Regions from separate parts of the Paraburkholderia sp. RAU2J genome, predicted to be linked through region 2. Evidence: riboswitches for the same ligand, from Rfam matches in the RefSeq annotation. Region 2 holds a riboswitch; the other holds the start of a gene.
What was found. A riboswitch is a leader RNA that binds a small molecule or an ion and turns the genes downstream of it on or off. The one in region 2 is predicted to bind manganese.
Positions count from the first base shown of each region.

Region 1: linked by a shared signal. The riboswitch ahead of B0G69_RS05855 (sodium:calcium antiporter) and the one ahead of B0G69_RS02100 (TMEM165/GDT1 family protein) in region 2 are both predicted to bind manganese.

Region 1 is NZ_RBXG01000001.1:1,231,728-1,243,067, reverse strand. Features, by position in the region: gene B0G69_RS05885 (lytic transglycosylase domain-containing protein) at 1-660, shown strand, start outside; gene B0G69_RS05880 (hypothetical protein) at 842-1,504, shown strand; gene B0G69_RS05875 (hypothetical protein) at 1,590-2,075, shown strand; gene B0G69_RS40955 (hypothetical protein) at 2,076-2,213, shown strand; gene B0G69_RS05870 (hypothetical protein) at 2,210-2,521, shown strand; gene B0G69_RS05865 (hypothetical protein) at 2,518-2,820, shown strand; gene B0G69_RS05860 (DUF2213 domain-containing protein) at 2,807-3,337, shown strand; yybP-ykoY riboswitch at 4,172-4,343, shown strand; gene B0G69_RS05855 (sodium:calcium antiporter) at 4,474-5,484, shown strand; gene B0G69_RS05850 (flagellin) at 5,840-7,222, shown strand; gene fliD (flagellar filament capping protein FliD) at 7,365-8,963, shown strand; gene fliT (flagellar protein FliT) at 8,984-9,283, shown strand; gene B0G69_RS05835 (aldo/keto reductase) at 9,414-10,355, shown strand; gene rpsU (30S ribosomal protein S21) at 10,715-10,927, shown strand; gene B0G69_RS05825 (hypothetical protein) at 11,152-11,340, opposite strand, start outside.
Region 2 is NZ_RBXG01000001.1:454,811-466,150, reverse strand. Features, by position in the region: gene pepN (aminopeptidase N) at 1-1,601, opposite strand, end outside; gene B0G69_RS02105 (DUF4136 domain-containing protein) at 1,832-2,530, shown strand; partial or broken gene B0G69_RS02100 (TMEM165/GDT1 family protein) at 2,749-3,319, opposite strand; yybP-ykoY riboswitch at 3,403-3,559, opposite strand; gene B0G69_RS02095 (beta-ketoacyl synthase chain length factor) at 4,158-4,952, shown strand; gene B0G69_RS02090 (lysophospholipid acyltransferase family protein) at 4,936-5,730, shown strand; gene B0G69_RS02085 (phosphopantetheine-binding protein) at 5,705-6,004, shown strand; gene B0G69_RS02080 (acyl carrier protein) at 6,008-6,259, shown strand; gene B0G69_RS02075 (hypothetical protein) at 6,259-6,921, shown strand; gene B0G69_RS02070 (AMP-binding protein) at 6,918-8,633, shown strand; gene B0G69_RS02065 (glycosyltransferase family 2 protein) at 8,633-10,375, shown strand; gene B0G69_RS02060 (aromatic amino acid ammonia-lyase) at 10,362-11,340, shown strand, end outside.

The sequences.
Region 1 (11,340 bases), 780 kb from region 2:
GGCTTAATGCAGATCACGCGCGGCAATCAGAAGGCTTACGGGCTGAAGGACTACCGCGACCCGGCGACCAACATCGACACTGGCGCGCGGATTTATTCGGGGTTCCTGAAGCGGAACAACGGCGATGTAGCTGCCGCCCTTCGCGGGTACAACGGGAACAGCGACCCTATGTATGTCCAAAAGGTACTCGGCACTGGCGGCGCTGGGATAGGCGAGAGCAAGCAGAAGATGCAGGTGCGCCAAGTACAGCAGGCCATCGCGTCTTATTTGAACGTCCCGCTGGCCCAAATCCAGCGCGGCGGCGTGCATAGAGATGATGCCGCGTCGGCGTCTCAGCAGATGCAGGCCGGTATCGAAAACCACATCTACGGACTCAAGCAACAGCTATCCGTGGGCGGTCTTCCGGCGCAGAACTACGCCAAGTTGCAGATGGAACTCCGTGACCAGTCGCGCGGCCTGGACCTGATGCGGCAGTACTCGTCAGGCGTGGTAGGCGCGCAACCGGCTGGCGAGCGTACGCGAACGGTGGACGAGCGACCTATTATCATCAACGTCAATGGCGCGACCGATCCAAAGGCGGTCGCTGCCGAAGTCAACCACCAGCTGACGAAGAGCATCAATGATTTGCTCGTCAATAGCGCCACAGGGACAAAGGGCTGATTCGATGCGCGCCGTTCGCGTGTGTCCGTAACGTACGATAGAAGCAAGCACGCGGCAATCAAGGCGTAAATTTCTCAACCGGACTCTTCGGAGTCCTTCACAAACTGGAGTAGCAAAAATGACGACCCGTATGATTCACGATCGTATCCCGCGCAATCCGCGCACTCAGGCCGAAGCCGGATTGGCGAATCTGCCGAAGTGGATGCAAACGAAAATTGGCGATATGAAAGGCGCGGCGCGAAGGGTGCAGGATGCGCCTGACGTATTGAAAGCGCTGCTTGCTGCACGTGATGGCGACCTTCCCGAAGCGAAGGCGCTGGCAGAGCGAGTGCTCGGAAACAAAGAATTGATGGCGGAATTTGAGAAGCTGCTTACAGCGCACGGCATCGAGATTCCCACTGCCTCTGCTGCTAAAGCCGCGCCCACGGCAGGCGGCAACGGCCTCAGCGCCGCGCGTAACGAAGTGGCAGGAAGCGAAGAAGAACGCGACGAAATCAACAAGCGCATTGCCAAAGAGGAAGGGCTGGCTGGAATTGATGCGGCAGCGGCAGAGCCGACGACCGGCAATAGTCTCCGCGCCGCACGCATCGAAATCAACAAGCGAATCGCCAAAGAGAAAGGGCTTGCTGGATTCGACGCGGGCCGCCCGATTCTGACCGCTGAAGACGCCGCACGTGTTGCAGCGGCTCGCGCGAAACTCTCGCGGCTTCGTACGGCTGAGGCAATCGGCGATGCAGGCGACATTGTTCGCGCCAAGTTCGGCATGGAAGAGCGCCCTGCGACCGCTGACGACCTGTTCGCGCTTGGTCGCGAGGGCGAGTCAAAGTTCACGCCGCGCGGCTGAGTAAGTAGCGCACAGAGCCGCGCCTCAATGTGAGCCAATTGGGGCGGCTCTATACCTTCGATTTTTTTATTGACCTTCGAGACCTATGATGAACATCTTTGAATCTTTCCTTGCTGCGAAACTTTTCCGTATCGCCAGCCCGCTTAAAAAATTCAACCCCAACTTCGATGAAATTCGTATCGTATCCAATTTCAATCGCAGACCGGGCGACCCTCGCTGCGGACTCGTCATGTACTCCGGTTGCTTCGTTGTTGGCGCGGAAACTGTGGTGCTTCCATTCTCAATCGCCTTCTCCGGTCGCAACGGTCGGAGTACGTCCAGTCTTGCTCAATTTTCATATTTCGACGCGCGGCTAGATGTTCGCATTCTCGCCTTCCTCAGCGTTCTTGACTTCCTCGAAGCGACAGGCGAATTGCCCCTTGGTTCGCTCGCCGCGCACACGAACAGGATCGTCAGCAAGCGCCCCGGATGCCGGAAGGAGATTTGTGACAGCTACCCTGAGTTCTGCGAGCGCGCGGCGAAGGATTTGCCGTATGACATGTCACTCGAAGTTCTGGGCGCAGCAGCTTGAATGGAACCCCAGACGAGCGACAACATTCGCGACCTTCTGTTTGCCGCGCTTGGTGCGCTCCGGGTAATGGCGATGATCGACCCTTTCGTGATTGCCGCACGGCAACTGATTAACCGATTGAGAGGAAAACGGAAATGACTGACCAAACTATGATGGAGCGGCTGTTCGGTGCGTTAGAGCAGCTGGACGAGCCAACGATGATTGATACGCTCTTCGGCAGCATGGCCGCCATGAGCATCAAGCAGCGCGGCGAAGCGATAGACGCGATGGTTAAGGCCGCGCGACCCAAAAGCGAAGTGCAGAAGGTGATGTGCGGAACAGGTTTTCGCTATCGGGTGTATATGCTCGACACGCTGGCGGCGTTCGATACCCGCAACGTCCGTGGCACCTTCGACTCTGCTGCTCGCGTGGACGAGTTTGACACCGTTTATGGGCGGCTGAAATGATTACAGGCCACATCACCCGAAACAAACTGATCCTCGCTTTAGTATCGGTCGCGCGCAGTCCCGATGCCACTGACGCCAACAAGAACGATGCGAAGAACATGATCTTGCTGCTTATAGGTGCTGCCGATTATTTCTTCGACAAGACCGGCGCGCGAATCATGCGCATTGAAGAAGCGATCCGCGAGAAGACTTGCGAGTTGGGCGTGGATCACCCAGACGTCATTCGGATGCGCGTGGAACGTGACCATCAAAACTTCATCGAAGACTTGGTTGAAGGGCGCGGCTATGAGCTTCACTAGAACGGAACTCGGCAACGTTGTATTCACCAATTGCCGCCTGTTCAGGGCTGGCATTATGCCTGCGTTCGGGCGTGAAATTGGACGGCCTAGCGAAGACGCGTATCAAATGTTCAACGTCTACTATCCGCCGCAGGAAGTCGGGCGTGTGGAGTTCTTGGACGGCATCGAGAATTTGCCTCTGATCGCAGGCCACAGGAATGTCATCGAGCCGCACCATATCGAGGGGCGAGTATCGAACGCTCGATTCGACGGTGAATGGGTGATTGCCGATGTAACGGTTGAGACCCGCGCGTTGCTCGAAGAGATCACGAAATTCAAAGTGACCGGTCTTTCGTTGGCGTCCACAGGAACCACGCACGATATGGAGGCGAGCGTGGTGGATCGCGGAGTAGAAACAGACTTTCAGTATTACCAAACCGCGCTGCGAGCGACGCACTTGGGATTGGTGGATCTTGGTCGGGTTCGCGGCGCAATGCTCAGCTGGCGGGATCAATTGAAGAGAGGGCCGCAGCCGTGAGTTTCGAAAGTGCTATGAAAACCTTGTTCGAGCAGCAGCAGGCGGCAGAGCGCTTGGAGAAGGAGCAGCGCCGGAAGGAATTCGCCGCAGCGGTGAAGCGAACGGATGCCTTGTTTCGGAATCGGTCTCCAACGCACCCCATGCAAAGCCGATACCGTCGTGCTGTGGCCTGCAAGTGACCTTCAGGCTTCGCAGCATCACCTGAGTACCGAAGCAAGGCCGCGCGTCTGAAAAGGCGCTGCGGCCTTTTCCTTCGTTTGCGGGCCGGACATTGGCTGGCGACCTGGAGCGGGCGACCGGTCCAGCCGCGCGGCTTTCGTCCATCTTACAGTGTTCGAAAAGGAGGCTTCGGCCCAGTCAACCTCTGTATACGTATACAGCGCGGCGAAACCGCCTCTTTGCGTCCCTTCGAGTAAAATAAAGTGCCTGAGCAATCCGGCTCAGAGCTAATTTCCCAAAAGACGCAGGACGCGTGAGGGACGAGGGACGCGGAAAATTGATCGAGCGCCGTTTCTAAGTAATTGATTTATATGGCTCTCGGATCGTTCTACCTCCCTCCGAAGGCAGGGGTTGCTGGTTCGATCCCAGCCGGGCGCACCAAATCTGGCCGAAATTTCGGCGCTGGTTTCTCGTCGTTTCATCCCCCCGTCTCTGCTGCATCCTTGAGTTCGTCGCATATCGCAGTCGTCGATCTGGCGTGACCTCAGTTCCATCGACTCGCATTTCCACATTCGCAATCCCCGCCGTCCTATCCACGACGCGAAAATCCAACGCGCGTCGCTGCCGCTGACATGTCAGCACAAGCTTGTTGAAAGCGGCGCCTGCGATTAGAATCCCCCGGTCACTGGGGAGTAGCCTTCCTTCATCCTTTGAAGGAGAGCGCGTCAACATACTTGGCCTGTGGGTCATGGCGCGTTCGACCGGTTCGGTTTGGCGAGACCATTGACGTACTGCCTCGTTCTGGTCGGACGGGTGGCGGTGCGTCATTGGTTCGTCACATACGTCCGACCGTGGAGTTGCCCTGTGAATCACCGTAGGTTGCCGTCAAGTATCCCCACATACTGCCCGCATGCTTTCGCATCGGCTCATCATCCAGCGAGCAGCCGTGCTTTCGACGCATGCGCCGGGAGCCTTGCATGACCGGTTTGCTTGTCGAACTCGCGATCATGCTGCTCGTCATTCTGGTGGCAGCCGAACTCTTCACCAATGCGCTCGAACATCTCGGCGAACGTTTGAAAATCTCCGAAGGTGTGACTGGCTCGCTGTTCGCGGCCGTCGGCACCGCGCTGCCGGAAACGCTCGTGCCGCTGCTTGCCATCGCGGGCGGCACGAGCGATAACACCGTCAACCATGAAATTGGCGTCGGCGCGATTCTCGGTGCGCCGCTGATGCTCTCCACACTGTCCACGTTTCTGATGACGCTCGCCATTCTTGGCGCGCGCGGAGTCAAAGGCTGGGTCGCGCCCGAGCGCACCGGCTTCACGCGGGACCTCAACTATTTCCTGTGCGCGTTCGTGCTGGCGGCCGCGGCGATGTACGTGCCGCACGAGCAGATGGTCGTGCGCGCGTTTTTCAGTGTTGCGCTGGTGGGCGTCTACGTGACCTACGTGGTGATGACGTTTCGCGCGTCGAATCAGCTCGTCGACGCCGGGCACGGCACCGAAGCGCCCGGCAAGATGCTGCTGGCGCGTCTCGGCATGCCGACCAATTTCGCGACCATCATGCTGCAACTGATCGTGGCCGTCGCGTTGCTGGTGTGGGGGGCGGAGGGGTTCATCCACGGCGTGCGGGGTGTGTCGCAAGCGGTGGGCGTGTCGCCGCTGCTGTTGTCGCTGCTGATCATTCCGATCGCCACGGAGCTGCCGGAGAAGGTCAACAGCATCTTGTGGATCCGGCGCGGCAAGGACACGCTCGCGTTTGGCAACATCACCGGCGCGATGGTCTTTCAGGGGACGCTGCTGCCCGCAATCGGCATTCTGCTGACGCCGTGGACGCCGCGTATCGAAGTGGTGACGGGCATCGTTATCACGCTGGCCGCTGCCGCGTGGCTTCGCGTCAATGTGCGCGAGCGCGGTGTGCCGGTGTGGGCGCTGCTTCTATGCGGCGTGCTGTACGTCACTTATCTGGTGGTGACGCTGACGCGTTGAGCGGGCGGCCACGCAAGTCGGCCGGTTCGAGTGCTCCATCCGATGAGCGTCGGTGCGGCCAGATCGAGGCTCGGTGCCACCGGGAGCGGCCGATTGTCAGCGGCCTCGACCGGTCGTTAACGGCGGCAATCTGGCCGGCTTGAGGCCTGCATCTGCAACTTGTTTGCTCAATCCGGCATGCGGATGTTTTCGTCTGCCGAATCGACGAATATGCGTGTTGTCCCCATAAAGTTTTTCCTGGACGGGCCGTTACCACAAACAAGGCGGGCGGCAAACGAACATAGCTGCCTCGTTCGCTGATGCCTTGATCTATATGGCATGTAACGGGCTGACGGCCCCCAACAGGAGAATTTTCATGCTCGGAATTAACAGCAACATCAACTCGCTGGTTGCACAGCAGAACCTGACCGGCTCGGGCAGCGCACTGTCGCAAGCAATCACGCGTCTGTCGTCGGGCAAGCGCATCAACAGCGCAGCGGACGACGCGGCAGGTCTGGCAATCTCGAACATCATGCAGACCCAGATCAACGGTCTGAATCAAGGTGTGTCGAACTCGAATGACGGCGTCTCGATGGTGCAAACCGCATCGAGCGGCCTGTCGTCGCTGACTAGCAGCCTGCAACGTATCCGCCAGCTCGCGACGCAAGCGTCGAACGGCAGCATGACCGATACCGATCGCGCCGCACTGCAACAGGAAGTGACGCAGCAGGTCGCGGAAGTGAACCGTATCGCATCGCAAACGACGTACAACGGCATGAACGTCCTCGACGGCTCGTTGGGCAGTGCGTCGTTCCAGGTCGGCGCAAACGTCGGTCAGTCGATCTCGCTGAATCTCTCGCAGTCGATGTCCGCTGCTTCGATTGGCGGCGGCGTTCCGGCAGCGGGCAACACGCTCGGCTCGTTCTCGGTCTCGCTGGATAACACCGGCACAGCGGCGGCGGCTCCGGGCATCTCGTCGATCACGGCTTCGTGGGATACCTCCAAGGGCGCGGTCTCGTACACGGACCAAAACGGCAACGCTATCACCGACGCATCCACGATTTCCTACTACACGGCAACTACGACGGGCGCGATCCCGGCTGCAGCGGGCGATCCTTCAGATACGCTCGCGGTTGCTGCCACCGCCAACGCTACTATCACGCAGATCAACGTGCTTGCCGACGGTAAGGGCGGCTTCACCCTCACGGACCAGAATGGCCAAGCCTTGAATGTCACTGCTGCTACCAACATCTTCGCGACCGCAACTACTGCTCCTGCTACGGACGCCAACGGCAATACCACGATGAGTGGCGAAACCGGTGCGCAGATGGTGACCGACATCGAAGCGGTCACGGACGCTGGCGTCACGGCTGACGCGAATGTCGTGGCTGCGGACAAGGTTACAGCCGCAGTGGGCACGACCATCGACAAGCTGACCACGTCGAACACGGTTTCGCAGATCGACATCTCGACCAAGGACGGCGCTTCGGCAGCAATGCTGACCATCGACAACGCGCTGAGTGCGGTCAACAACCTGCAAGCAACGCTCGGCGCGGCACAGAATCGCTTCACCGCGATCAGCACGACGCAGCAGGCTCAGTCGACCGACCTGTCGTCGGCCCAATCGTCGATCCAGGACGCCGACTTCGCACAAGAAACGGCTAACCTGAGCAAGGCGCAAGTGCTGCAACAAGCTGGTATCTCGGTGCTGTCGCAAGCGAACTCGCAACCGCAGCAGATCCTGAAGCTCCTGCAGTAATCGGCTTCATGTAGCAATGCAACGCGTCCCGCCCGCCCCACCCGGCGCGTGGGACGCAAAACCATCGGGAGGCCTGCCTCCCGATTACCGCTTTCAGATCTGAATCGATTCATACGGCATCGCCGAAACACGGAGCCTGTCCATGTCCACCGTATCCTCGAGCGCAAGTTCGATCGCCAGTACTGTCGCTGCCACCACCGCAGCGAGCAACGCCGCGATGCAGGCAGCCGCGCAGTCAATCATCAGCGGTTCGACCAATTCGTCGATGGACGTGAATTCGCTCGTGACGGCGCTCGTCAACTCCAAGATCGCCGGCCAGGCTGCGACGCTCGCAGCAGAGCAGACGACGGACAATACCCAGATTTCCGCCTACGGCACGCTCTCGGCGGCCCTTTCCGCGCTGCAAGCCGGACTGACCTCTCTCTCGGATGGCACGGCCCTGAACGACTTCACGGCGACGATGAGCGGCACCGGAACCGGCATCACGGCCACGGCGGCCAGCGGTGCCGTGGCCGGCACGTATTCGATTGACGTCGCCCAGGTGGCGACGGCCCAGGTGCTGACCTCGACCGGCTATGACGCGAAGACGCCGCTCGCCTCCGGATCGAGCACGATGACGCTCTCCGTGGGCGGCAAGAGCACGACGATTTCGCTCGACAAGTCGAACAGCACGATCTCCGGTATCGCCGCGGCCATCAACAGCGCGAGCAACAACCCGGGTGTTTCCGCTACCGTCGTCAACGGCGCGGACGGCGCCCACCTCGTGCTGCACTCGACCTCGACAGGCTCCGCAGGCGCGATCAGCGTGCAGATCACCGATTCGAATGCGAGCGACGCACTGAACAATCTCGCCGTGTCGAGCAACAACGGCACGACGTTGACCGGTACGTCGGGCGCCACCAGCGCGCAGCTCGCGGCCAACCAGTCGACGCTCGACGACGGCTCGGGAACGGGCGTCAAAAGCACGGCCTACTGGACCCAGACGACGGCCGCGCAGGACGCCTATTTCACGATCGACGGCACCGGCGTCACCAGCTCGACGAACACGGTGACCTCCGCACTGTCCGGCATCACGCTGAACCTGACTGCTGCTTCCGTCGATACGACCGGTTCGACGCCACAGACGCTAACGGTCGCGCAGGACACTACCTCGCAGGCGAACACGATCAACCAGTTCGTCACGCTGTATAACACGCTCGTCACGACGATGAGCGCGTTGACCGCGTACAGTTCGACCGCGACATCGCAGGGCGTGCTGCTGGGCGACTCGACGTTGAACATGGTGCAGAATCAGTTGGCCTCGATCGTCTCGACCGGCGTCAAAGACGGCAACACGACGACGAGCCTCGCCTCGATCGGCATCTCACTGAATGCGGACGGCTCGCTCACGGTCGACGACGACACGCTGAACAGCGCATTGAAGGACAATCAGTCGACGGTGGCGTCGCTCTTCAACTCGACCAATGGTGTCGCGGAGCAGTTGAACAGCAACATCACCAGCTACCTGTCGGACGGCGGCGTCATCAAGACGCGCACTGACGCACTCAACGCGGACCTGACGAACCTCACGACACAACAGACCTCGCTGACGAACTATCAAACCCAGCTCACCAGCATGTACAACGCGCAGTTCACGGCGCTCAACACGCTGATGGCGACGATGAACAGCAACTCGCAATATCTGACGCAGCTGTTCGGCGGCACGAACAGCGCCGGCGCGCTGTCCGACAACAAGAGCTGAGTGGAAGGGGGAGGCAGGACATGGAATTCGCGACGCGCATCGATCGTATCTGGGAACTCACCAAGTCCATCGAGCAGGCTGCGGCCGTCGCCGACTGGGAACGGGCGGCGCAGCTCGCGGACGAGCGTTCGCCGCTGCTCATGTCGCTCGATGCGCAGCAGGCGCCCGCCGCGCTCGATGTGCTCAGGCTCGTTCACGAGATCGACACTCGGATCGCCGCGGAGGCGCAGTTGGCCCAGAGCGAACTCGCCGCGGAGTATCAGGCCAGCATGCGGGCCACCCGCAACGTCAGCCAATACCAGCGCATCGCGCAGTTCTGAAGCCGGCGGTGAAGCGCGAGCCGCGTAACAAATACTGAGCCGCTTGCAGGCTGATCCATTCGATGCGCTGCAGCGCATTCAAAGTGGGCGTATTCTCATTCGTTCGCCCGTTATTGATCGTGGAGAACGCATGCAAAAGCGCAGGATTGGCCGCTCCGAATTGCAGGTCGCGCCGCTTATGTTCGGCGGCAATGTATTTGGCTGGACCGCGGATGAAAACACTTCTTTTTCGATTCTCGATGCGTTCGTCGATGCCGGACTCGATTTCATCGACACCGCCGACGTCTATTCGGCCTGGGTGCCCGGCAATCAGGGCGGCGAGTCGGAGACGATCCTCGGCAAGTGGTTCCGGCAAAGCGGCAAGCGCGACAAGATCGTGCTCGCCACCAAGGTGTCCAAGCATCCGCAGCGCAAGGGCCTGTCGGCGGCCAATATTCAGGCGGCCGTCGAGGATTCGCTGCGGCGCCTGCAAACCGATTACATCGACGTCTATTTTTCCCACGACGACGACACCGACACGCCGCTCGTCGAAACGCTCGGCGCGTATCAGAAGCTGATCGAGGCGGGCAAGGTGCGGGTGATCGGCGCGTCGAACTACAGCGGCGCGCGCGTCGAAGAGGCGCTCGCCGTGGCCCGTCAGCACGGATTGCCCGAATATCAACTGCTGCAGCCGGAGTACAACCTGTACGACCGCGCGGAATATGAACGCGATACCGAACCGGTGGCGCTCGCCAATCAGCTCGGCGTGGTCGTGTACTACAGCCTCGCGAGCGGTTTTCTGTCCGGCAAGTACCGCTCGCAGGCCGATCTGGCCGGCAAGGCACGTGGCAGCCGGGTCGAAAAATATCTGAACGAGCGGGGCTTGCGCATTTTGGCGGCGCTCGACCATGTCGCCGAACGACACGGCAGCACGCCGGCCGCGATCGCGCTAGCCTGGCTGATCGCGCGGCCGAGTGTCACGGCCCCAATTGCCAGCGCGACCTCGGTGGACCAGCTCAAAAGCCTCGCGGCGGCCGTTCACCTGATGCTGACCGGTGACGATATCCGCGAACTGGACGAGGCGAGTGCTTGATCGTTCAAGAGGCCTGGCGCAATCGCTAAACCCTGGTAGGATGGAGAGTTTCCTGATATCATCGGGAGTGAATTGAGATCTTTGCCTGTTTCGTCAGTGTTTTTCATTGATGAAAGGTTGGCGAAACGGCAGCAGGCGCGGCTTCTGCAATACGTCTGTCCGCGTTCCGCGGTGAGCTCCACACCTCTCTTTTCCGGCCTCCGTGGCCGCTTTGCCTCTCGTTTCATTCGTGGTTTGGCCGGGGTTTCCCCGCGTTTGCCTGTTACTGGCCATGAATCGAAACGACCGGAGGGCCGGCGCGTGAGCGGTCTCCCTGCCACGCAAATTAACCCGTATCAAGTGATTGATTTAGGAATTACATGACGACGATTCTTCTGAAGGAAAACGAGCCGTTCGAAGTGGCAATTCGCCGCTTTCGTCGCGCAATCGAAAAGAATGGCCTGATCGCTGAACTGCGTGAGCGCCAATCGTACGAAAAGCCGACTACGGCACGTAAGCGTAAGAAGGCTGCTGCTGTGAAGCGCCTGCACAAGCGCCTGCGCAGCCAGATGCTGCCGAAAAAGCTGCACTAAGCACGCTTTTCCGTACGCCGAACGGCGGTGTGAGCTTCGAAAGAAGCCACATCGCCGTTTTGCTTTTGGGCGCTGTTTTTTGGTATCTGCAAGGTCGCGACTTTGCGGGCGACTGGGCCGAGCGAAGCCTAGGTAGCGCCTCGGCCGATCCGCGATACGGTGAACCTCCGGCAAGGCAAACGCGCTTACGGCTGCGCCTCGCCACCTCAACGCCATCGCGCCCGCTATGCGGCGTTCTTCAGCTGGTCGGCGGACAGACCGAACTGACGGGCAATCGAGCCAAGTCGATCGCGCCATTCCCAGGTGCCGAATACGTCGTGGACATTTTGCAGGCAGCTGAGCAGATCGACGGTGGCCTGGTCGTACACGTTGACGCGTGCGCGCAGGAGCGCCTTTTTCAGCGCCGAGACGCC
Region 2 (11,340 bases):
GTTTGCGTGAATTCGAGCACGCGCGTGGTGGCGGCCGACGCCTTCGCTTCGCCTTCCAGCTTGAGCGGCAAATCCGTGCCGTCCTTGCCGATCAGGCCGATCGCAAACGGAATCAGCAGCGGTCCTTTTTGCGTTTCGCGCGCGGCCGCCTGAGCGTCGCCGTAACCTTGGCGCAGCGTCACGCTGTAGCGCCGCTGCACGGCGTCGTACTGGGCGCGCACGGATACTCGGGGGGTGCCGGCCTGGCTGTACCAGCGCTCGAACTGCGCGAGGTCGCGGCCGTTCGCGTCGGCGAGCGCGTGGCGGAAGTCGTCGCAGGTCACGGCCTGGCCGTCATGGCGCTTGAAGTACAGGTCCATGCCCTTGCGGAAGCCGTCACGGCCGAACAGCGTCTGATACATCCGCACGACTTCCGAGCCTTTCTCGTAGACGGTCATCGTGTAGAAGTTGTTGATTTCGACGTAGCTTTCCGGACGCACCGGATGTGCCATCGGACCCGCGTCCTCGGCAAACTGCATCTGGCGCAGCACGCGCACGTCCTCAATGCGCTTGGTCGCGCGCGCGGCTTCGTGCGTCGCGCCGCCGGCCATGTCGGCCGAGAATTCCTGATCGCGGAACACCGTCAGGCCTTCCTTCAGGCTCAGCTGGAACCAGTCGCGGCAGGTCACGCGGTTGCCGGTCCAGTTGTGGAAGTACTCGTGGCCGACCACCGCCTCGATGTTCGCGAAGTCGGTGTCGGTTGCCGTTTCGGGGTTCGCCAGCACGTACTTCGTGTTGAAGATGTTGAGCCCCTTGTTCTCCATCGCGCCCATGTTGAAGTCGCTCACCGCGACGATCATGAAGCGGTCCAGATCAAGTTCGAGCCCGAAGCGTTCTTCGTCCCAGCGGATCGAATGGATCAGCGAATCCATGGCGTGACGGGTCTTGTCCAGATCGTGCGGCTCGACCCACACCTGCAGCAGCTTTTCCTTGCCCGAGCCGCTCTTCACGCGTTCTTCGAGTGCGACCAGCTTGCCCGCGACCAGCGCGAACAGATAGCTAGGTTTCCTGAACGGATCTTCCCAGCGCGCGAAATGGCGGCCGTCCGGCAACTCGCCTTCTTCGAGCAGATTGCCATTCGATAGCAATACCGGATAGTCGGCCTGGCTCGCGCGCAGCGTGACCGTGAAGGTCGCCATCACATCCGGGCGGTCGAGGAAATAGGTGATGCGGCGAAAGCCTTCGGCCTCGCACTGCGTGAAGAAGTTGCCGCCCGATACATAGAGGCCCGACAGCGTGGTGTTCGCGGCCGGATTGCAGATGCTGGTGAGCGTCAGTTCGAAGCTGTCCGGCACGTTGTCGAGCAGCAGTCCGTGCTCGTGCGCATGCGCGTTGGCGAACGGCTGGCCGTCGATTTGCGCGCCGACGAACTCCAGTTGCTCGCCCATCAGTTCGAGATGCGCGGCGCGGGACGCCTCCGGGTTGCGGCGCACGCGCATCGTATTCCTGACGATCGTGCGTTCGGGGACCAGATCGAACTCCAGCGCGACGGTGTCGATCAGGAAGGCGGGCGGCGCGTAATCGGCGCGGCGGATCACATTGGGCGTTGCGGTATCGGCCATGGCGTTCTGTAGTGTTGGTACTCGAGCGGTCAGGCGCGCGAAGGGCACGCAAGCCGGGCTGGTCGGGCCATTGTACAAAGCCTCGGGCAATCGTGCGGAGCGAACTTTTTACCGGCTCGCGGGGTCAGCGTCTTATCGGGCACCCGCGCGTGAAAAAGCCGCGTGCACGTTCGACGCAGCCGGTCATCACTGGCGATAATGGGCAATTCAAAGGCCTCACGAGGTAGACCATGAATATCGATCGATGGACCCGCCGCGCCACGCTGCTGTTGGCCGTGCTGGCGGTGCTCCTGTCCGGCTGCACGACCTACGTGACGACTCAGGTCACGGCATTCTCCGACTGGAGCGGCAGCGACGCCACCCGCACCTTCGCGTTCACGCGGGCGCCGGATCAGCAGAGCAATCTCGAACTCGCCACCTACGAGCGCATGGTCGCCAGCGAACTCGCGGCGCACGCGTTCCGTGAAGTCGACGGCGCACAAGCGCGCTATCTGGTCGGACTCTCGTACGGCATCCGCTCGGACATGGTGACGGTTGCTGAACCGGTGTACTACAACCCGTGGCCGTCGCCGTACTGGGGCCGCCCGTTCGATCCGTGGGGACCGTGGGGTCCGTATCCGGCCACATATGTGAACCAGACCTATCCGATTTTCACGCATCTGCTGGGCATACGGATCACCGAGCGCGCGACCGGCAAGGAGGTCTACAACGTGACGGCCCGCAACTCGGGCGGCGAGTCGTCGCTGGTGAGGGCGATGCCGTATCTGGCGCGCAGCGCGCTGGCCGATTTCCCGCTCGGCAATGGCGCTGTGCATACGGTGAAGATTCCGCGCGGCCAAGGCGGCGGCCCGGCGAACGAAGTGGTCGCGAACGGCGGCGCGCCGGCCGCGGTGCCGGCTCCGGCGTCGGGCGCCAAGGCGGCGGAGTAGGTGACGGGCAGCGTGGCGCAGGTTGAAGCGCAAAAAGAGCGGCCCGGCGGGTTATCCCTGCCGGGCCGTTCTGTTTGTGCAGTCGTGAGAAGCAAAACGTCTCACGCGATCTGGAGTTTTACAGGCTGGCCGATGCAGCGAAGCGCAACGCTAGTGCGACGCACCCGAGCGCGCAGTGCCGCCCGAAGACCGCACAGACGTCGCCCGAGCGCCGCCTCAACGCCGACGCCAAACAACGCCATCGCCCCCAGCACCACGAACAGCACTGCCGCGATGCCGTGCACGAGCCCGGTCGGCAGGCGGTGGGCGAAGCGGTCGCCGAGCAGGATCGCCGGCACGTTGGCGATCATCATGCCGAGCGTGGTGCCTGCCACCACGCCGAAGAAATCGTGAAAGCGCGCGGCGAGAGCGACCGTCGCAATCTGCGTCTTGTCGCCCATTTCCGCGATGAAGAACGCCACCACGGTCGCGCCGAAGACACCGAAGTGCGTGCGGTTCGTGTTGGCTTCGTCCTCGTCGAGCTTGTCCGGCACAAGGATCCACAGGCCCATCGCGATGAACGAGGCGGCCAGCGCCCAGCGCATGATGGTTGGCGTCACCAGCGAGCCGAGCCAGGCACCGAGCGCACCCGCACCCGCGTGATTGATGAGGGTCGCGGGTTAGCACGCCGAGAATGATCGGTACGGGTTTGCGGTAGCGGGCCGCGAGCACGAGCGAGAGCAGTTGTGTCTTGTCGCCGATTTCGGCGAGCGCGACCGCTCCGGTCGAAATGAGAAAAGCGTGATTCACGATTGTGGGGTTTTTCGGGCCGAGATGTGAACGAGCGACGACCCACGACCCACGACCCACGACACGCCGGGCCCTGTTGCGGCGCGTCTGGATCATCGGTCTCGCCAGGCCAGAGGCTACGGCTGCCATGGCCATGCAGGCCAAGTCTGTTGACAGGCGCCCCCGCGAACCGCACGTTCGACGCACCGGGTACAGCGGTGCGGACATGGCGCGGGGCGGCTACTCCCCAATGAGCGACGGAGTACAGCAGGCAGGGATGTGTCTGATTGCGCGAGCGGGCTGCGCGGCGGCCGCGGCGTTTGCTCAGGCGGATCGGCGATGAGCGGGTTGAGCCCGGGATGTTTATCGCATACCAGGCCCGCCATAACGCTTGGCCTGTGTGCAAATGTTCGGATCTGAAACACCTCTGAAGAAAGTCGAATGAAAGTATTCGCGCAGATCGCGCGTTTTCGACCGGGCCGCCGGCTCGAACCGAAACATACCGGAAGGGACTTTCAGCGGGATCGCGGCGCGGAGCGCAAATGTCGATCCGGCGGTTCGGCGCGGTTCAGCCACCTGTCGCACCGGCGATACGGATACAGATGGATACGTCTTTTGTGGCTGATTTAATCCAGAATATTCAGTATGATTCCGGCGACCAGGAGCGCCTCGGACGATTCATCTGACTAAACGTCACAGGCCTCTAACAATTAGGGCCAAGTGCCGTTAATGCGCGACCCTATAAGAAAATTGCCCACCGGCTGGAGATCGCCGATCCGCGCGGCGCGTGCAGGCCGTGACGATTTGTGTTCCGTCTGGCGCCTGAGCCTCTCCCCCGTTTGAACGCGCAAGCACCGATATGCCCGATCTGCACTGGACCATTCCGGTCGGTCGCTGGTCTAGCTGGCCGGCCACCGCATCTGCCGCACCCGATATTGGCTTTATCGAGCCGATCGTGCGGCGTCGTCTGAGCACGCTGTCGAAAGTCGCGCTGAAGGTCGCGCACGACTGCGTCGCGCAGGACGCGGTGCGGGTGGTGTTCGCGTCGCGGCATGGCGAATTGCGCCGCACCACCGACATCCTGCGCAGCATCAGCGCTGGCGAACCGGTTTCGCCGACCGCCTTCAGCCTGTCGGTGCTGAACGCCATGACCGGTGTGTTCGGTATCGCGCGCGGCGACCGCTCGGCGGCCAGCGCGATTTCGGCCGGCGCGCAAACACTCGGCTACGCGCTGCTGGAAGCGCACGCGCAATACGCGACGCAGTCCGACTCGCCGGTCTTGCTGGTGTACGCCGACGAACCGGCCGACGCCGCCTACGGCACGATCGAAGACGAAGTGCAGGGCGGCGCGCTCGCCATTCTGCTCGACAGCGAGGCGGCGACCGGGCATATGGTGTGCTCCCTGTCACGCGCCGCCGGTGATCAGACGTCCGGGCGGCTCGGCGGCGTAAGCGAAGCCGGCGCAACCGAACCCGGCGAAACCGGCATCGACCCGGGCGCGGGCGCAAGCACCGGCATCGCTCCAACCCCCGCGCCCGCGTCCTTCGCGACCCAAAGCCAGGCGTTGCTGCACTGCCTCGAAACCGGCCAGCCTGCATGCTGGCAGCGCGCCGGCATCATCTGGCACTGGAGTTGGCATGACCGCGCGGCTTGATTATCTGTGGCGTTTTTGCGCGACCGGCGTGGCCTTCGTGATATTCGGCGTGTGCGGCATGCTGTTTTCCGTGCTGGTGTTTCCGCTCGCATGGCTGTGGCCGCATCGCGTGTCGCGGCAGCGGGCGGTGAGCGGCGTGATCCACTGGTTTTTCCGCGCGCTGATCGCTGCGTTGCGGCGCATCGGCGTGATGGCACTCGACGTGTCGGGATCGGACGCGCTGCGCGCCGGCGGCCCGGCGATCGTGGTCGCGAATCACCCGACCTACCTCGACGTGATGGTGCTGCTGTCGCTCACGCCGCGCGCCTGCTGCGTCGTGAAGAACGCGCACTGGCGCAACCCGTGTTTCTGGGGGATCGTGCGCGCGGCGGAATACGTCAGCAACGCGGACCCCACCGAATTGATCGAAGCGGGCGCACGGCAACTCGCGGCCGGCTACACGATGATTATTTTTCCCGAAGGCACGCGCAGTCCCGCGCCGAACCGGCTGCACGCATTTTCGCGCGGCTTCGCGCACATGGCGCTGAAGGTCGGCGCGCCGATCGTGCCGGTGCTGATGGATTGCGATCCGCCCGCGTTCACCCGGCAGATGCGCTGGTACGACGTGCCCGCGCGCGCGTTCCGGATGCGCGTGAACGTGCTCGATCCGCTCGGCGTCGAGCAGTTCGCGGCCCATGACACGGCACCGGCTCTGGCGGCGCGCAGCGTGACGAGCGCCGTCGAAGCCCACATTACCCGGCACCTGTTCGATTATGGATTCTTTAAAACTGGAAATTAAACAGCTTCTGATCGAAGCGCTCGATCTGGAAGACCTGAGCCCGGCCGATATCGACGACGATGCCCCGCTGTTCGACACCGACGGCATCGGTCTCGATTCGATCGACGCGCTCGAAATCGGCATCGTACTGCGCAAACAATACCAACTGACCATCGCGGCCAACGACGAACGCACGCGCGAACATTTTCGCTCGATCAGCACGCTAGCGGCGCTGGTCGAGAGTCAGCGCGAAGCGGCGCACGCTGCGAACGAAACCGCAAAGAAGGGGGAGTAAACCGTGTCCGACGCAGAGATTCTTGAACGCATCCGCGCGATCTTCAAAGAGAACTTCGCCATCGAGCCCGAACGGGTGACGCCCGACGCGCATCTGTTCGAAGACCTCGATCTCGACAGCATCGACGCCGTCGACCTCGCGATCAAACTGCAGGAAATGACCGGCCGCCGCATCAAGCCGGAAGAATTCAAATCGGTGCGCACCGTCGGCGACGTGATCGCTGCGGTCGAATCCCTGCTGGCGGCCCAAGGCTGATGCCGCTCGCGCGCTCGCGGGTGGCAGCGGCGCCGCCGGACGCTGCCGTGGCGACGCCCGGCACTGAGCGCCATTGGGGCAAGACCGTCGTGCAGGTGCTGTTGAAGCTCGCGTATCCCGCGCTGATTCTGTGCGCGTGGCGCTGGGACGAGCCGCGCCTCGTCGGCGGCATGCTGTTGGCGATTCTGTGGCTGCAGCGCTGGGCCGGCAGCGGCCCGGTCGCCGCTTCGCTGCGGCGTCTGTCGGCGCTCGACTGGAGCGTGGTCGGCTTGCTGAGTGTCGCGTCGGCGGCGATCGTCGTCACCGATAGCGAACTGCTGCTGCGCCTCTACCCGTCGCTCGTCAATCTCGGTTTGCTGATCGCGTTCGGTGCGACGCTCGTGCGCGGCCCGTCGATGATCGAGAAATTCGCGCGCCTCGGCAATCCCGATCTGCCGCCCGCGGCGGTCCATCACACGCGGCGCGTGACGCAGGTGTGGTGTGCGTTCTTCGTGCTGAACGGCGCGTTCTCCGCCTACACGGCGCTGTACTGGAGCCGCGCGAGCTGGTCGTTGTATAACGGCGCAATTGCCTATGGACTGATCGGCGTGCTGCTCGTGGCCGAACTCATCTGGCGTTATCTGGTCGTGTTGCCGCGAGCCGCGCGTTCGGAGGCGGCATGATCGCGTTGCATGATCTGCTTTCGGCTTGCGGGGAAGCTTCGTGGAACACGCCGGTGTGCCGGGACGGCGGCGAGGTGCTCGATCGCGCGGCATTTCGCGCGCGCGTCGCGGCATGGATCGCACGGGTGCAAACGCAGGCCGCGCAACGCTACGCGTTGTGTATCGACGATCCGTTCGACTTCGCCTGTGCGTTGTTCGCGCTATTCGCGTGCGGCAAGGAACCGGTGATTCCGGCCAACGCGACGCCCGGCTATCTCGCTGATCTCGCCGACGCCTACGATGCCATGCTGAGCGATGCGGATCTGCCGCCGTTCGCGCGGCAAGCGGGCGCAGACGCCAGCGCAACCGTCGGCACAGGACACTGCATCGACCCACAAGCTCCGCTGACGCTCTACACGTCCGGCAGCAGCGGCAGCCCCAAACCGATCCGCAAGACGCTCGCGCAGTTCGACGCCGAAGTGCACACGCTCGAGCAGCAGTGGGGCGCTTTGGTCGGCGACGCGACGATGCTTGCGAGCGTGCCGCATCATCACATCTACGGTTTGCTGTTTCGCGTGTTCTGGCCGCTGGCGGCCGGCCGCGCGTTCGACCGTGCGATCAGCGTCGAGCCGCTGCATTTGCAGAGCCGCATCGAGCAATGCGGTGCAACCGTGGTCGTCTCGACGCCCGCGCAGTTGTCGCGTTGGCCCGCGTTGCCCGGCTTCGCGTCGTTGCTGCCGGCCCCGCGCGCCTTCTTTTCGTCGGGCGGCCCGCTCGCGCTCGATGCCGCGCAGCCCTACGCCGCGGCTTACGGCGCTGCGCCGCTCGAAATCTACGGCAGCACGGAGACGGGCGGCATCGCGTGGCGGCGTCAGGATCGGACCGATGCGTGGCAACCGGTGAGCGGCATCGAAATTCGCCGCGATGAAGACGGCGCGTTGAACGTGCGCTCGCCGCATCTCGGTCACTCCGGCTGGCACCGCACCGACGATCAGATCGCCTGCGACGAGCACGGCCGCTTCCGTCTGCAGGGCCGGCTCGACCGTGTGCTGAAGCTGGACGGCAAACGCGTGTCGCTGCCCGAGCTGGAAGCGCGTCTCGCGCTGCATCCGTATGTCGCGCAAGCGGCGCTCGTGCCGCTGGCCGGCGCGTCGCGCGAACGCGTCGGCGCGCTGGTCGCACTGACCGAAGCGGGCAGCGTAGCCTTGCGCGACGAAGGCCGCGTGCTGCTCGCGCGAACCTTGCGCCGGCATCTCGCCGGTTATGTCGACGTGGTGGTGCTGCCGCGTCATTGGCGTTTCCGGCTGAGCTTGCCGTTCGACGCGCGCGGCAAGCTGCCGGTCAGCGCGGTGGCGGCCGCTTTCGGCGCGCGCGCCGAAGGTATCGAAGTGCTGGCCGAAGCGCTGACCCAGGCGCACAGCGGCGACACGCTGCACTACGAACTGCGCGTGCCGCCCACGCTCGTGCATTTCGCCGGCCATTTCCCGGGGCTGCCAATTCTGCCCGGCGTGGTTCAGGTCGACTGGGCGGTTCGCCTTGCCGCCGATCATCTGCCGGCCGTGCGTGCGGTGGCGTCGATCGATCGGCTCAAGTTCATGGCGCCGGTTTCGCCGGGCGCGGTGCTCAAGCTCACGCTGGCCCACGACGCCGCACGCCGGCGCGTGCAGTTCGCGTACCGGCTGGACGGCCGTGAATGCGCGTCGGGCGTGATCGTCTATCGGGAGCCCGGGTGATGAAGTTCGCTCCCTGCGTCGTCATTCCGATTTACAACCACAAGGACGCGATCGGCGCGAGCGTCGCGCATCTCGCGGTGCATCGCCTGCCGATCTTCGTCGTCGACGACGGCAGCGACGACGCGACCCAGCAGGTGCTCGCCGCGCTCGCGCAACAGTACGCAGGGCAACTCGCGCTGTTGCGGCTGCCTGTCAACGGCGGCAAGGGCGCGGCGGTGATGGCGGGGCTGCGCGCCGCGCGCGAGGCAGGGTACACCCACGCATTGCAGATCGACGCCGACGGCCAGCACGATGCGACCGACGTGCCGCGTTTCATCGACGCCGCGCGCGCCGAGCCTCGCGCGGTGATTCTCGGCCGCCCGGTCTACGACGAGAGCGTGCCGAAAGCGCGCCTCTATGGCCGCTATCTGACGCACGTGTGGGTGTGGATCGAAACGCTGTCGCTGACGATCCGCGACTCGATGTGCGGCTTCCGTCTCTATCCGCTGGCGCTCGCATGCGAGCTGATCGACAGTGTGCCGTTGCCCACGCGCATGGACTTCGACATCGAGATCCTCGTGCGCCTGCATTGGCGGCGCGCGGCGTTCCGATCGATTCCGACGCGCGTCACCTATGCCGCCGACGGCGTGTCGCATTTCGACGTGCTGTGGGACAACGTGCGCATCAGCCGCAGCCACACGCGGCTCGTGTTCGGCATGCTGTGGCGTCTGCCGATGCTGCTTGCGCACAAGCTGATGCCGCGCCGCGCCGCGCCCCTGGATGCGCCGAGCGAAGCACAACAACGCGATGAACCGGATGACGAGGCCTGGTGGCGGATCGCCGAACGCGGCAGCCACCTCGGCATGGCCTTGCTCGCGCTCAGTTGCAAGCTGTTCGGCCGCCGTTTCACCGGGCTCTGGCTGCATCCGGTCGTCGCGTACTTCCTGCTGACGGGACGCGCCGCGCGCGAGGCGTCGGGCACTTACTTCAGGCATCTCGGCGCGGCCGCGCCGCAAGACGAAACGCCGCGCCCGGGCTGGTTGTCCGCGTATCGCCACATGCTGGCGTTCGCGCAGTCGGGTTTCGACAAACTCGCCGCGTGGTCCGGCCGCTTCGATGACTCGGACGTGACGTTCGAAGATCGTTCGGCGTTCGAAGCATTGGTGGCGAGCGGCAAGGGCGCACTCGTCATCGGCGCGCATCTCGGCAACCTGGAGATGACCCGCGCGCTCGCCGCACACGGTGCTCACGCGAAGGTCACCGCCGTGGTCTACACGGAGCACGCGCGCCGCTTCAATAGCGTGCTGGCGTCGGCCAATAGCGAGTTCTCGCGGCATCTGCTCGAAGTCCGCGACTTCGGTCCCGAGACCGCGATGCTGATGCAGCAGCGCGTCGATGCCGGCGAGCTGCTGGTGATCGTCGGCGACCGCGTGCCCGCGCACGAAGCGGGCCGTACCACCGATGCGCGGTTTCTCGGCGCGAGCGCGCCGTTCGCGCAAGGTCCGTATGTGCTCGCGCACGCGCTCGGCTGCCCGGTCTACCTGTTCTTTTGCCTGAAAGAGCACGACGGTTATCGTCTGTATTTCGAGCCGTTCGCCGAACGCATCGAATTGCCGCGCCGCGAACGCGCGCAGCATCTCGCCACGTGGGCGCAGCGTTACGCGGCACGTCTCGAACATTATTGCCGCAAGGCTCCCTATCAATGGTTCAACTTCTTCGATTTCTGGGCCAGCCCCAAGCGAGGCGCGAATGGCCGAACATGATCTGAGCGAAGCCGGCACGAACACGCAAGCCGGGGTGAATCGACCCGCCGCGGCGGTCGTGATCGGCGCGCGCCAACTGACGATCGAAGAGGTCGTCGCGATAGCGCGGCAGCGCGCACCGGTCGCGCTAAGCGCGGACCCGGCATGGCGCGCGCGTATCCAGCGCGGCGCGGATTTTCTGCGCCGCCATCTGGCCGCGGGCGCGACCGTCTACGGCGTGAACACCGGTTACGGCGACGCCTGCGTGGTCGACGTGCCGATGGAACTGGTCGAAGCGTTGCCGCTGCAACTGATGCGTTATCACGGCTGCGGTATGGGCCAGTATCTCGACGACGCACAAACGCTCGCGGTGATCGCCGCGCGCCTGAACTCGCTCGCGTATGGTTTTTCCGGCGTGCGTCCGGTGTTGCTCGAACGCCTTGCCGATCTGATCAATCATCGCGTGTTGCCGCGCATTCCGGCCGAAGGCTCGGTTGGCGCGAGCGGCGATCTGACGCCGCTGTCGTATGTGGCGGCGGCACTTGCCGGCGAACGCGACGTGCAGTTCGACGGCGCGCTGCGCGATGCGCGTGACGTATGGACCGAACTCGGCCTCGCGCCGCTCACGCTCGCACCGAAAGAAGGCCTCGCGCTGATGAACGGCACGGCGGTGATGACAGGCCTCGCCTGTCTCGCGTTTGTCCGCGCGAATCATCTGACGCGGCTCGTCGCGCGTTTGACGGCGCTCTCGACCGTCGCGCTCGACGGCCGCGCCGCGCATTTCGACGCGACGCTGTTCGAGGTGAAGCCGCACGCGGGCCAGGCCGAAGCAGCCGCATGGATTCGCGACGATCTGAGGGGCCGCGACGATACGCCGGGGCATCGTCTGCAGGACCGGTATTCGATTCGTTGCGCGCCGCACGTGATCGGCGTCGCGCGTGATGCGCTGACGTGGGTGCGCCGCGACGTCGAGAACGAATTGAACA